3 regions of the Pseudomonas sp. 4CAES_32.4 genome follow, and region 3 is predicted to be linked to each of the others. Evidence: riboswitches for the same ligand, from Rfam matches in the RefSeq annotation. Region 3 holds a riboswitch; each other region holds the start of a gene.
The links. Region 3 has a riboswitch for cobalamin ahead of cobO (cob(I)yrinic acid a,c-diamide adenosyltransferase). Riboswitches for the same ligand answer to the same signal wherever they lie in the genome.

Region 1: it holds a riboswitch for cobalamin, as region 3 does, so the genes downstream of both, AC3Y64_RS11710 (ABC transporter substrate-binding protein) here and cobO (cob(I)yrinic acid a,c-diamide adenosyltransferase) in region 3, are expected to answer to the same signal.
Region 2: it holds a riboswitch for cobalamin, as region 3 does, so the genes downstream of both, AC3Y64_RS15420 (CbtB domain-containing protein) here and cobO (cob(I)yrinic acid a,c-diamide adenosyltransferase) in region 3, are expected to answer to the same signal.

The regions. Positions count from the first base shown of each region.
Region 1 is NZ_CM176882.1:2,590,175-2,593,816, forward strand. Features, by position in the region: gene AC3Y64_RS11705 (FecCD family ABC transporter permease) at 1-692, opposite strand, end outside; gene AC3Y64_RS11710 (ABC transporter substrate-binding protein) at 689-1,702, opposite strand; cobalamin riboswitch at 1,849-2,043, opposite strand; gene AC3Y64_RS11715 (Ppx/GppA phosphatase family protein) at 2,086-3,021, opposite strand; gene phnX (phosphonoacetaldehyde hydrolase) at 3,364-3,642, opposite strand, start outside.
Region 2 is NZ_CM176882.1:3,470,049-3,473,690, forward strand. Features, by position in the region: gene cobN (cobaltochelatase subunit CobN) at 1-223, opposite strand, end outside; gene cobW (cobalamin biosynthesis protein CobW) at 227-1,300, opposite strand; cobalamin riboswitch at 1,400-1,610, opposite strand; cobalamin riboswitch at 1,826-2,047, shown strand; gene AC3Y64_RS15420 (CbtB domain-containing protein) at 2,171-2,368, shown strand; gene AC3Y64_RS15425 (CbtA family protein) at 2,380-3,081, shown strand; gene AC3Y64_RS15430 (cobalamin biosynthesis protein) at 3,078-3,491, shown strand; gene cobM (precorrin-4 C(11)-methyltransferase) at 3,573-3,642, shown strand, end outside.
Region 3 is NZ_CM176882.1:1,822,063-1,825,704, forward strand. Features, by position in the region: gene AC3Y64_RS08265 (hypothetical protein) at 50-634, opposite strand; cobalamin riboswitch at 797-1,027, shown strand; gene cobO (cob(I)yrinic acid a,c-diamide adenosyltransferase) at 1,109-1,720, shown strand; gene AC3Y64_RS08275 (cobyrinic acid a,c-diamide synthase CobB) at 1,717-3,117, shown strand; gene bluB (5,6-dimethylbenzimidazole synthase) at 3,114-3,642, shown strand, end outside.

The DNA.
Region 1 (3,642 bases), 770 kb from region 3:
GCCGAATCCGCGCCAAAGGTAAACGCATCCAGCGCACGCCGATGCCACAGACACACCGCCAACCCCAGCAATGCCGCCGGCACCGCCAGCCACACCGAAGGCCAACGCACGCCGCCGAGATTGCCGAGCAGCCAGAACATGATCCCGCGCGCCTGTTCGGAGCTGGCCGAGCGGGTAATCAAAAACGCTGTCAGTGCATTGAACAGTTGCGAACCGGCGATGCCCGCAAGAATGATCTGCCCGGTGCCACTGGCCGAGCCACTGACCCGCGCCAGCAGAATCACCAACACAAACGCCATCACGGCACCGGCGAAAGCACCGACCGACAGCGAGATGACGCCGGCGCCCACGCCGAGCAACGCGACCATCACCGCACCGGTCGAGGCGCCCGCAGAGATTCCCAGCAGATACGGATCGGCCAACGGATTGCGCAGCAGCGACTGCAAAATCACTCCGCAGGTCGCCAGCCCGGCACCGCAGGCAGCGGCGACCAGTGCGCGGGTCAGGCGGTAGTTCCAGACGATCCCTTCGTCAATGGGGTCGAGCACATAACCGGCGTCCCACAGTTTGTTGGCCAGCACTTGCAGGACCACGTCCGGTTTGATCGAGGTTTCACCGATGGCGACGCCGGCGACCACTGCTATCAACAGTGTCACCAAGGCCAGCAACGTGCGGATCAGGCTAGAACTCATTTCGACAGGTCATAGCCGTTGATGGCCGTGGCCAGTTGTTCCAGACCGTCGAACATGCGCAGGCTGGCCTGCATGGCCATGGCGTCCAGAATAATGATGCGGTTGTTTTTCACCGCGTCCATGTTGCGCGTCACCGGATCGCTGCGCAGGAAGGCGAGTTTCTTTTCATAGTCGTCAGCCGGGAAACGGCGGCGATCCATGCGGGCGATCACCAGGAACGTAGGGTTGGCTTTGGCGATGGTTTCCCAGCCGACGGTCGGCCATTCTTCGTCGGACTGCACGACGTTGCGCACGCCGAGGGTGCTGAGCATGAAATCGGGAATGCCTTTGTGCCCGGCCACGAACGGCTCGATGTCCATTTCGGCGCTGGAGAGCCAGACCAGGGCGCTGACGTCCTTGAGCTGTTTGCCTTGGGCGGTGGCGATGGATTTGGCCAGGCTGGCCTTGAGCTGATCATTGAGCTGCTGCCCGCGATCCTGCACATCGAAGATCTGCGCCAGTTGGCTCACGCTTTTGTAAATGCTATCGATGCTGAAAGGCGCCAGCCGCGTGCCGTCGGCACCAACCAGATTGTCCTTGGCTTCGCAATCGGAAGGCAGCAGATAGGTGGGGATTTTCAGTTCATGAAACTGCTCACGGGTGCCGACCGCACCTTGTGGGCCGACCATCCATTCCAGCTCCACGGCGACCAGTTCCGGGCGCTTGCCGATGACCGCTTCGAAACTCGGTTCGTTGTCGGCGAGGCGCTCGATCTGGTCGTTCTGCGCCTTGTACTTGTCCAAGACATTGTTGAACCACAGCGAGGTGCCGACGACTTTGTCCGCCAGACCCATGGCGTAGAGCATTTCCGTGCCGGCCTGGCCGATGGTCACGGTGCGCGCCGGCGCGTGCTGAAAGGTCAGGTGGCTGCCACAGTTTTCGATGGTCAGCGGGTATTGAGTGGGTGCCGCATGGGCCAGCGTGCAAAGACTCAGACCGGTAATGAGGGTGGCAACGCGAGGCAGCAGCATGGGGCAGTCTCCAATGGATCCGTACGGGGAGCGGGGAGGGTACGGATTGGAAACACACCATCGAACGCGGTTGGGGAAAACTGCGCAAGGCCGGCATTTGATCAAGAGACGCGCGGCACGATGTCCTTCCCGGACACCCCGCCGGTTAGTCAGTCACTGTGCCGGCAGGTCTCCTGACTGATGCGTCATCGCCTGGCTCCGGCCTTCCCGGGAGTCATCCCAGTGGCAGTCGTGGAGCAGGCTCAGCACCTACAGTTGCGGGGGCAGTTCCGATTGATGCTGTGCAAGCATTTCGGATTCCCTATTAATCCCGTGTGGAAACCGGCGGCGGCATGGTAGTCGATCAGGCCGCCGAAGGGGAGACGAATCTGTCGGGGCGAGGATTAATGCTGACTCATCAAACCGTGCAATACGCCCAGGCGCAGGCCCGGTTCGGACGGCACCATCTGCGCGATGCCGAACACTTTGAACGCCGCCAGCATCAGCACCAGCCCAGCGGGCAAGATGCTTTGGCGGTGGGGTTGCAGGCCGGCGAGCTTGAGTTGCCGGACGTTGTTCACTTTCAGCAGCAGCAACGACAGGCGCAGCAATCCACCGTAGGTAATGCCGTCCTGGCCGTAGTCGTTGAGACGATTGGCCTTGAGCACTTTGGCCAGCATGCGTGCGGTGCCGGAAGAGCCGATGGTCTGCTGCCAGCCTTGAGCGCGATAACGCCGCGCGACGTGTTCGAATTGCAGGATGGCGAAGCGTTCGGCGGCTTGCAGCGCGCCAGCGGATACTTCGCCGCCGCGAAAGAAGCGCGTACTCAAGGTGCCGCTGCCGATGGCGATGCTTTCGGTGAGCAACGGTTGTGAACCCTGACCGAGGATCAACTCGGTAGAGCCGCCGCCGATATCGACCACCAGGCGCATGTCCGCGTCGCTTGGCAGGGCGTGGGTCACGCCGGCGTAGACCAGCCGCGCCTCTTCATGGCCGCAGATGACGTCAATCGGAAAACCCAGATGCCGCTCGGCGCTGGCGAGAAACAGTTGAGCGTTATCGGCCTCGCGCACTGCGCTGGTTGCCACCGCGCGCACCCGACCCGCCTCGAAGCCGCGCAGCTTCTTGCCGAACCGCGCCAACGCCTGCCAACCGCGATCCAGTGCCAACGCATCCAGCGTGCCACCGTCAAAACCTTCGGCCAGACGCACCGGCTCTCGCAGGGTTTTCACTTCCTGAATCAGCAGGCCTTTGCGGCTGCGCACCGATTGGCCGATCATCAGCCGGAAGGCATTCGAACCCAGGTCGATGGCGGCGAACAGCGAGGCGTCTTGTTTCATGGGAATCCTTGCACAACATCCGCCCGAAGGCTCAAGACGGTTTGCGAGGATTCTGCCGTGATCTTGATGACATCCTGATGACGGGGCAGGGGCGGTTCAATGAATGTGTGACTGTCATGACACTGTCATTATCCGGTGTCTATGCTGAGGCCAATACATCGCGTGTTCTTAAAGTTTTTGCTGCCATTTTTGGCAGCTTTTTTTGCCTGCGATTTAGTAGCTGATCGTTCCCCTGCTCTGCGTGGGAATGCCTCTTGGGACGCTCCGCGTCCAGTGACGCGGAGCGTCACGGGCTGCATTCCCACGCGGAGCGTGGGAACGATCAGGGGTAGGGGGAATGCGTTAGCAGGCTTGCGGGGTTTCGCCCCGGGCCAGACGCGCATTGATGTCGTCGATCACCTCGGGCAACTCAGCAATGGTGTCGATCAGATAATGCGGGCGCGAGGGGGCGAACATCTTGGCTATCCGCGCACGTTCTTCCGCCAGTCGATCCGACGGCAATGCCTTGTATTGCTCATAGGTCAGGCCCAGTGCATTGCCGGAACAGGTTAGCGCCACTGTCCACATGCCTGCGCTGCGCCCTTCGAGAATCCCCGGCCAGGTGTCGTCGACCTTGACGCA
Region 2 (3,642 bases), 1.6 Mb from region 3:
CTTCATCGACGTATAAATCCACCGACGCGTGATTCTGCACCTGCATCGGATTGGCCAGGCGCAGGCTCGGGTAATCCTCCGGCAACTGCTGCGCCGCTTCGGCGAGCAGCGCCAGGCTGGAGTCGCCGCTGCACAGGATCACCAGCTCGGCGGGGGTTTGGCCAAGGTCGGCAATGTTGTCATCCGAGACGAAACCGCCGGGCTGAGTCCTGAGCAGGTGCATGGTTTAAACGCTGAGCGCGGCGCGCAGTTGCGCTTCGAGTTGGGCGGCATCGAGTTCCTGACCGATCAGCACCAGACGCGTAACGCGCGCTTCATCGGCACCCCACTGACGGTCGAAATGCTTGTCGAAACGCGTGCCGACGCCTTGGATCAGCAGACGCATTGGCTTGTTCGGAATCGCCGCGAAACCTTTGACACGGAGGATGCCGTGCTGAACCACCAGTTGCGTCAGCGCGTCGAGCAGCAGGCTTTCGTCGGCTTGCGGCAGTTCGATGGAGATCGAATCGAAGGCGTCATGATCGTGGTCATCGTGGTCGTCATCGCCTTCACCGTGATGGTGATCATGATGGCTGTGGCGGCTGTCGATGTGTTCTTCGGAACCGGCACCGAGGCCGATCAACACGTCCAGCGGCAGGCGGCCGTTGCTGGCTTCGATGATTTTCACCGCTGGCGGCAGCTCTTCGGCGACTTCAGCGCGTACGCGAGCGAGGTCTTCCGGGCTGGTCTGGTCGGCCTTGTTGAGGATGACGAGGTCGGCGCTCGCCAGTTGGTCGGCGAACAGTTCGTGCAGCGGCGATTCGTGATCGAGGTTCGGGTCGAGTTTGCGCTGGGCGTCGACCTGATCCGGGAACGCGGCAAAGGTGCCAGCGGCCACAGCCGGGCTGTCGACCACAGTAATTACCGCGTCAACGGTGCAGGCGCTGCGGATTTCTGGCCACTGGAAGGCTTGCACCAGCGGTTTCGGCAGGGCCAGGCCCGAGGTTTCGATGAGGATGTGGTCGAGGTCGCCGCGACGCGCGACCAATTCGCGCATCACCGGGAAGAATTCTTCCTGAACGGTGCAGCACAGGCAGCCGTTGGCCAGTTCGTAAACGCGGCCGGTGGCTTCTTCTTCGGTGCAACCGATGGTGCATTGTTTGAGGATCTCACCGTCGATGCCCAACTCGCCAAACTCATTGACGATCACCGCGATGCGACGGCCCTGCGCGTTGTCGAGCATATGGCGCAGCAGCGTGGTTTTGCCCGAGCCGAGGAAGCCGGTGACGATGGTGACGGGGAGTTTGGCCAGTGTTTTCATCGGTATGCCCTTTGGCAAGCGGCGGGCATACGGGACGAGAACCGGCAACGCGCGTGCGCGCCGGAAGCGTTCGCCACCGGATCACCCCGCCCGGTTGTAGTGAGAATCTGTGACGAGGCAGGTCTCCTGGCTGACGGTGTTCAGGCATGCGCCTGGCGTTTGCTGCGCCTTCCCGCTGGCTCATCGATTGAGCTGGCAGTGGCGTGGCAGCGAACAGCACCGTTCACAGTTGCGGGGGCAGCCGCGGCATTGACCGCGTTCCCTTCTTAGCTTCGGCGTGGGCCGAAGAACCTCGAATGCGCAAGGCTACGCATCGGGTGGTGGTGGGTCAATGGGCGTTGAGTTTTGGTATAGGGGGCATATCCGTTGCTGCGGGTGCTGCTACTGGCGGTTTCGCTCTTACAGCGAGTCACTTTTTCCAAACGCCGAAAAAGTGACCCGCCGTAAGGGCGGAACCCTAATCAGCAACACCCGCAGCAACGGATCCACCCCAAAAAATTGACCAAAACCCCACCCCCATGCTCTCCTACACAACTTGTTACGGGTGCCCTTCACAGGGTGAAACGGGAAACCGGTGAATCATGTGCTTTACTCAAGCCCATGTCAGTCCGGTGCTGCCCCCGCAACGGTAAGCGAGCGAAGCGTCAAAACCACTGTGCCAGTACGGCATGGGAAGGTGACGCTTGCAGGTCGGCCTGACGCCAACCCCTCGTGAGCCCGGAGACCGGCCCGCAACACACAGCCCGCATTTGTGCGTCGCTGAACATAACAAACCCGCGGTGGGCGGGCGCTGTTTGAACCCCTGCGTGCTCGACCCGCAGGGGTTTTATGCGCTCTATATCACCCGCTGACACTCCAGAGGGAAGCGCCATGTCGATCATCAGCAGCACCGGCAGCAACACGGACAAAATCGCCAGCACCACCACACTGAGCCAACGCCTGACCGCCGCGATCTTCGCGTCGATTCTGGGCGCCAGCCTGGTCTACTTCGCCGGTTTTTCGCACATCGAAGCGGTGCACAACGCCGCCCACGATACCCGCCACAGCGCCGCGTTCCCGTGCCACTGAGACCTGTCGACATGATCAAGCGTATTGCGCAAACCGCAGGGTTCACCGGTCTGCTGGCCGCCCTGCTCCTCACTCTGCTGCAGAGTTTCTGGGTCTCGCCGCTGATTCTTCAGGCGGAAACTTTCGAGAAAGCCGAACCCGTCGCCGTTCATGAACACGCCGAAGGCGCCATGGCTGGCCACACTCACGATGCCGAAGCCTGGGAGCCGGAAGACGGTTGGCAGCGTGTGGTTTCGACCACCGGCGGCAATCTTGTCGTGGCCGTAGGGTTTGCATTGATGCTCGCCGGCCTCTACACCCTGCGCGCACCGACCAAAACTTCGCAAGGCCTGCTCTGGGGTCTGGCCGGTTACGCGACCTTCGTCCTCGCGCCGACCATGGGCCTGCCGCCTGAACTACCGGGCACCGCTGCTGCTGATCTGGCATCGCGCCAGATGTGGTGGATCGGCACCGCGGCTTCGACCGCTGTCGGCCTGTCGTTGATCGCGTTCAGCCGTCACTGGCTGATGAAGGTCCTCGGTGTTGCCATCCTCGCTGTGCCGCACGTCATCGGCGCACCGCAACCGGAAGTGCATTCGATGCTCGCTCCGGAAGCCCTGGAAGCTCAATTCAAAATCGCTTCGCAGTTGACCAACGTGGCGTTCTGGCTGGCCTTGGGCCTGATCAGCGCCTGGTTGTTCCGCCGCAAAAGCGATGGTCAATACCACGCATGACCCATGACAGCGCAGCGCCGACCTTCGTCGTCGGCCTGGGCTGCCAGCGCGGCTGCCCGGCCAGTACGTTGCGTGCGCTGCTCGATCAGGCGTTACAGGCCCACCGTATCGAACTCCAGACCGTCAAGGCCTTGGCCAGCATCGACCTGAAACGCGACGAGCCCGGACTACAGGAACTGGCCGCACAATTAGCCCTGCCACTGCTGTACTTCAGCAGCGAAGAACTGGCCAATTATCAGCAAAGGCTCAGCCATCATTCACAGATCGCCTTCGAGCGAACCGGCTGCTATGGCGTTGCCGAAAGTGCCGCTCTGGCACTGGCTGAACAACTGATCCAAGCCCCGGCAAAACTGCTGATTTCCCGGCAGAAGTACGCGCAGGCAACGTTGGCATTGGCCGGCGCAGCATAAAATCCCGATAATCCTCGCCATTGATTATGAGCAATCTTCATCTGAAGGGATTGCCGTGCCGCTTTTTCAAAGGATTCAATGATGACCGTCTACTTCATTGGCGCCGGCCCCGGCGACCCGGAATTGATCACTGTCAAAGGCCAGCGGTTGA
Region 3 (3,642 bases):
AATGCATTCTTAATCATAGAGGAGGGCGCAAGCCCGATGGTTCAACTGCTCAGCCGCGGGCTTCCTTGAACAGCACGGCAATGCCTGGGTGATAGTTGCCGGCTTCGCTGCGCAATTTGCGGTAGGCGTAGGGAAAATACCAGGCGACCGCACAGGTGTGTTCCTTTTGCAGGTCATCGACCACGTCCTGCAATTCTTCGGGGCTGGCGCTGTGTTGGGCCTTTTGCGGGGCGACAAACAGGCAGCCGAGCTTCAGATCACTGGCGAAGCTGATGCGTTTGGCATCGTTGGTGATGTCGAGAAGGGCTTGGGTCAGGTTGAGATTGTTCACCCGTGGCCAGCGCTGCGTGGCCTGGATATACGCCCGATCTTCGGCGCCGGCGAGGAACAGGTCGGCGCGAGCATTGCGCTCGCCTTCTTCATTCTGTTTGCGCGTGGCAGTGTCGTTGAGAGTGACCAGTTCGGCCATCCAGGCTGCCGCGCTCAGCAAGCCGAGATTGGCCTTCTCGTCATGCCAGTAAGGCGTGTCGCTGTCGCCGCGCACAGCGTTGTAACGGTCAATACAGTCAAACCAGCGTTCAAGCACCGGGCGCATGAATTCCAGGCGCGGGTTGCTGATGATCATGCCTTGCATCGTCATCATCCTTATTGTTGTAGTGGCTTTTCCGAGAAAAGCATGGCTCTTTGATATCATTTGTATCAGCGTGGCACAAGATTGGCGTCAGATAATTGATCGGCGGCAGTTATTCGCCCGCTGGCCCCCTCTTTAATTGACGCTCCACCCCCAACCCTCTAACCTTCGCGGCTTGTTTCAGGTGCTCTGTGACCACGGTCGACAGAGTGAAACAGGGAAGCCGGTGAGGGTTGTCTTCAAGCGAAGAACGATCACGATCCCGGCGCTGCCCCCGCAACGGTAAATGAGTAAAAGCTGCGCCTTGAGCCACTGCTTCGAAACAAGCGGGAAGGCGCGCAGTCAGGCCAAGTGCCGCTCATGAGCCCGGAGACCGGCCTGATCCATCCAGCGGCATCACGGTGGGCGATGCCAGGCTTTTTGCCGTCTATTCTTGTGCCTGCCCGCCGTTATCCAGCCTCAACGGAGAGCTCCCCCATGACTGATTCCCCCGAGCGCGACGAACGCCATCTGGCGCGTATGCAGCGCAAAAAAGCCGTGATCGACGAACGCATCGCCAACTCGCCCGACGAGTGCGGCCTGGTGCTGGTGCTGACCGGCAACGGCAAAGGCAAAAGCAGCTCGGCATTCGGCATGCTCGCCCGCGCCATGGGCCACGGCATGCAATGCGGCGTGGTGCAGTTCATCAAGGGGCGCAACAGCACCGGTGAAGAGTTGTTCTTCCGCCGCTTCCCCGAGCAAGTGCGCTTCCACGTGATGGGCGAAGGTTTCACCTGGGAAACCCAGGACCGTCAGCGTGACATCGCTGCCGCCGAAGCCGCGTGGGCTGTGTCCCGCGAATTGCTGCGCGATCCATCGATCGGTCTGGTGGTGCTCGATGAACTGAACATCGCCCTCAAGCACGGCTACCTCGATCTCGATCAGGTGCTCAGCGATTTGCAGGCACGTCCGCCGATGCAGCATGTGATCGTCACCGGTCGGGCGGCCAAGCCGGAAATGATCGAGATGGGCGACACGGTCACCGAAATGGGCATGCTCAAACACGCCTTCCAGGCCGGCATCAAAGCGCAGAAAGGCGTCGAACTTTGAATCAACCACGTCACTGCCCGGCGGTACTCATCGCCGCGCCGGCCTCCGGTCAGGGCAAGACCACCGTTACCGCCGCACTCGCTCGTTTGCACCGCAATCAGGGGCGCAAGGTGCGCGTGTTCAAATGCGGCCCGGACTTTCTTGATCCGATGATTCTCGAGCGCGCCAGCGGTGCCCCCGTTTATCAATTGGACATGTGGATGGTCGGCGAGCAGGAAAGTCGTCGTCTGTTGTGGGAAGCCGCCGCCGAGGCCGACCTGATTCTGATTGAAGGCGTGATGGGTCTGTTCGACGGCACACCGTCCAGCGCTGATCTGGCGCGGCATTTCGGTGTGCCGGTGCTCGGGGTGATCGACGGTACGGCCATGGCGCAGACCTTTGGTGCGTTAGCGCTGGGGCTGGCGAAGTATCAACCGGATCTGCCGTTTGCCGGCGTGCTGGCCAACCGCGTTGGCACCTTGCGCCATGCGCAGTTGCTCGAAGGCAGCCTTACCGAAGGTTTGCGTTGGTACGGCGCGTTGTCCCGCGAGACCGGCATCGAACTGCCGAGCCGCCATCTCGGCCTGGTTCAGGCCAGCGAACTGAATGATCTCGATGTGCGTCTCGACGCCGCTGCCGACGCACTGGCGAGCAGTTGCGAGGTAGCGCTGCCACCGGCCGTGGAGTTCGCCGCGCCAGATGTTATCGCCGTCGAGCCGCTGCTGAAAAACGTGCGCATCGCCGTCGCTCGTGACGAGGCATTCGCCTTTACCTACGGTGCAAGTCTCGATTTGTTGCGGGCGATGGGCGCCGAGTTGAGCTTCTTCTCGCCAATCCGCGACACGCAATTACCTGAGGCGGACAGCGTGTATCTGCCCGGTGGGTATCCGGAATTGCATCACGTCGCGCTGTCGCAGAACACCGCGATGGTTGAGGCGATTCGCGCGCATCATGCAGCGGGTAAGCCGTTGCTCGCTGAGTGTGGCGGCATGTTGTATCTGCTCGACTCTTTGACGGACGTTGAAGGCACTCGCGCCGAATTGGTCGGGCTGCTTAAAGGCGACGCGGTGATGCAGAAGCGTCTGGCGGCGTTGGCATTGCAAGCAGTGGATTTGCCGGAAGGTTCGTTGCGCGGCCACACGTATCATCATTCGCTGACGACGACTGAGTTGACGCCGATTGCGCGTGGCTTGAGTCCGAATGGCGGACGTGGCGCTGAAGCGGTTTATCGTGAGGGGCGGATGACGGCCTCTTATGTGCACTTCTATTTCCCGTCGAATCCTGCGGCTATTGCTGCACTGTTTGCACCCGACCTTGAGACCGCCATCGCTGGCAAGCCAGCTCCCACAATGGGCGGTGTAATGCCTGAAGGTTCGCAATCCCCTGTGGGAGCTGGCTCGCCAGCGATGGGGCTATGACCGACAACGCATTCTCCGAAGCCGAACGCCAAGCGGTCTACAAAGCCATCGCCGAACGCCGCGACATGCGCCACTTCACCGGCGGCACAGTCGAGCCCGAGTTGCTGCGCCGACTTCTGGAAGCCGCCCACCAGGCCCCAAGCGTCGGCCTCATGCAGCCGTGGCGCTTCATCCGCATCAGCGACCGCACCCTGCGCAATCAGATCCAGCATCTCGTGGAAGAAGAGCGCATCCGCACCGCCGAAGCCCTCGGCGAGCGCAGCGATGAGTTCATGAAACTCAAGGTCGAAGGCATCAACAATTGCGCCGAAGTATTGGTCGCCGCGCTGATGGATGATCGCGAAAAACACATCTTCGGTCGCCGCACACTGCCGGAAATGGACATGGCCTCGTTGTCCTGTGCGATCCAGAACCTGTGGTTGGCCTCCCGTGCCGAAGGATTGGGCATGGGCTGGGTTTCGCTGTTCGAACCGCAGGCGCTGGCCGATCTGCTGAAACTGCCGGAAGGCGCCAAGCCTCTGGCCG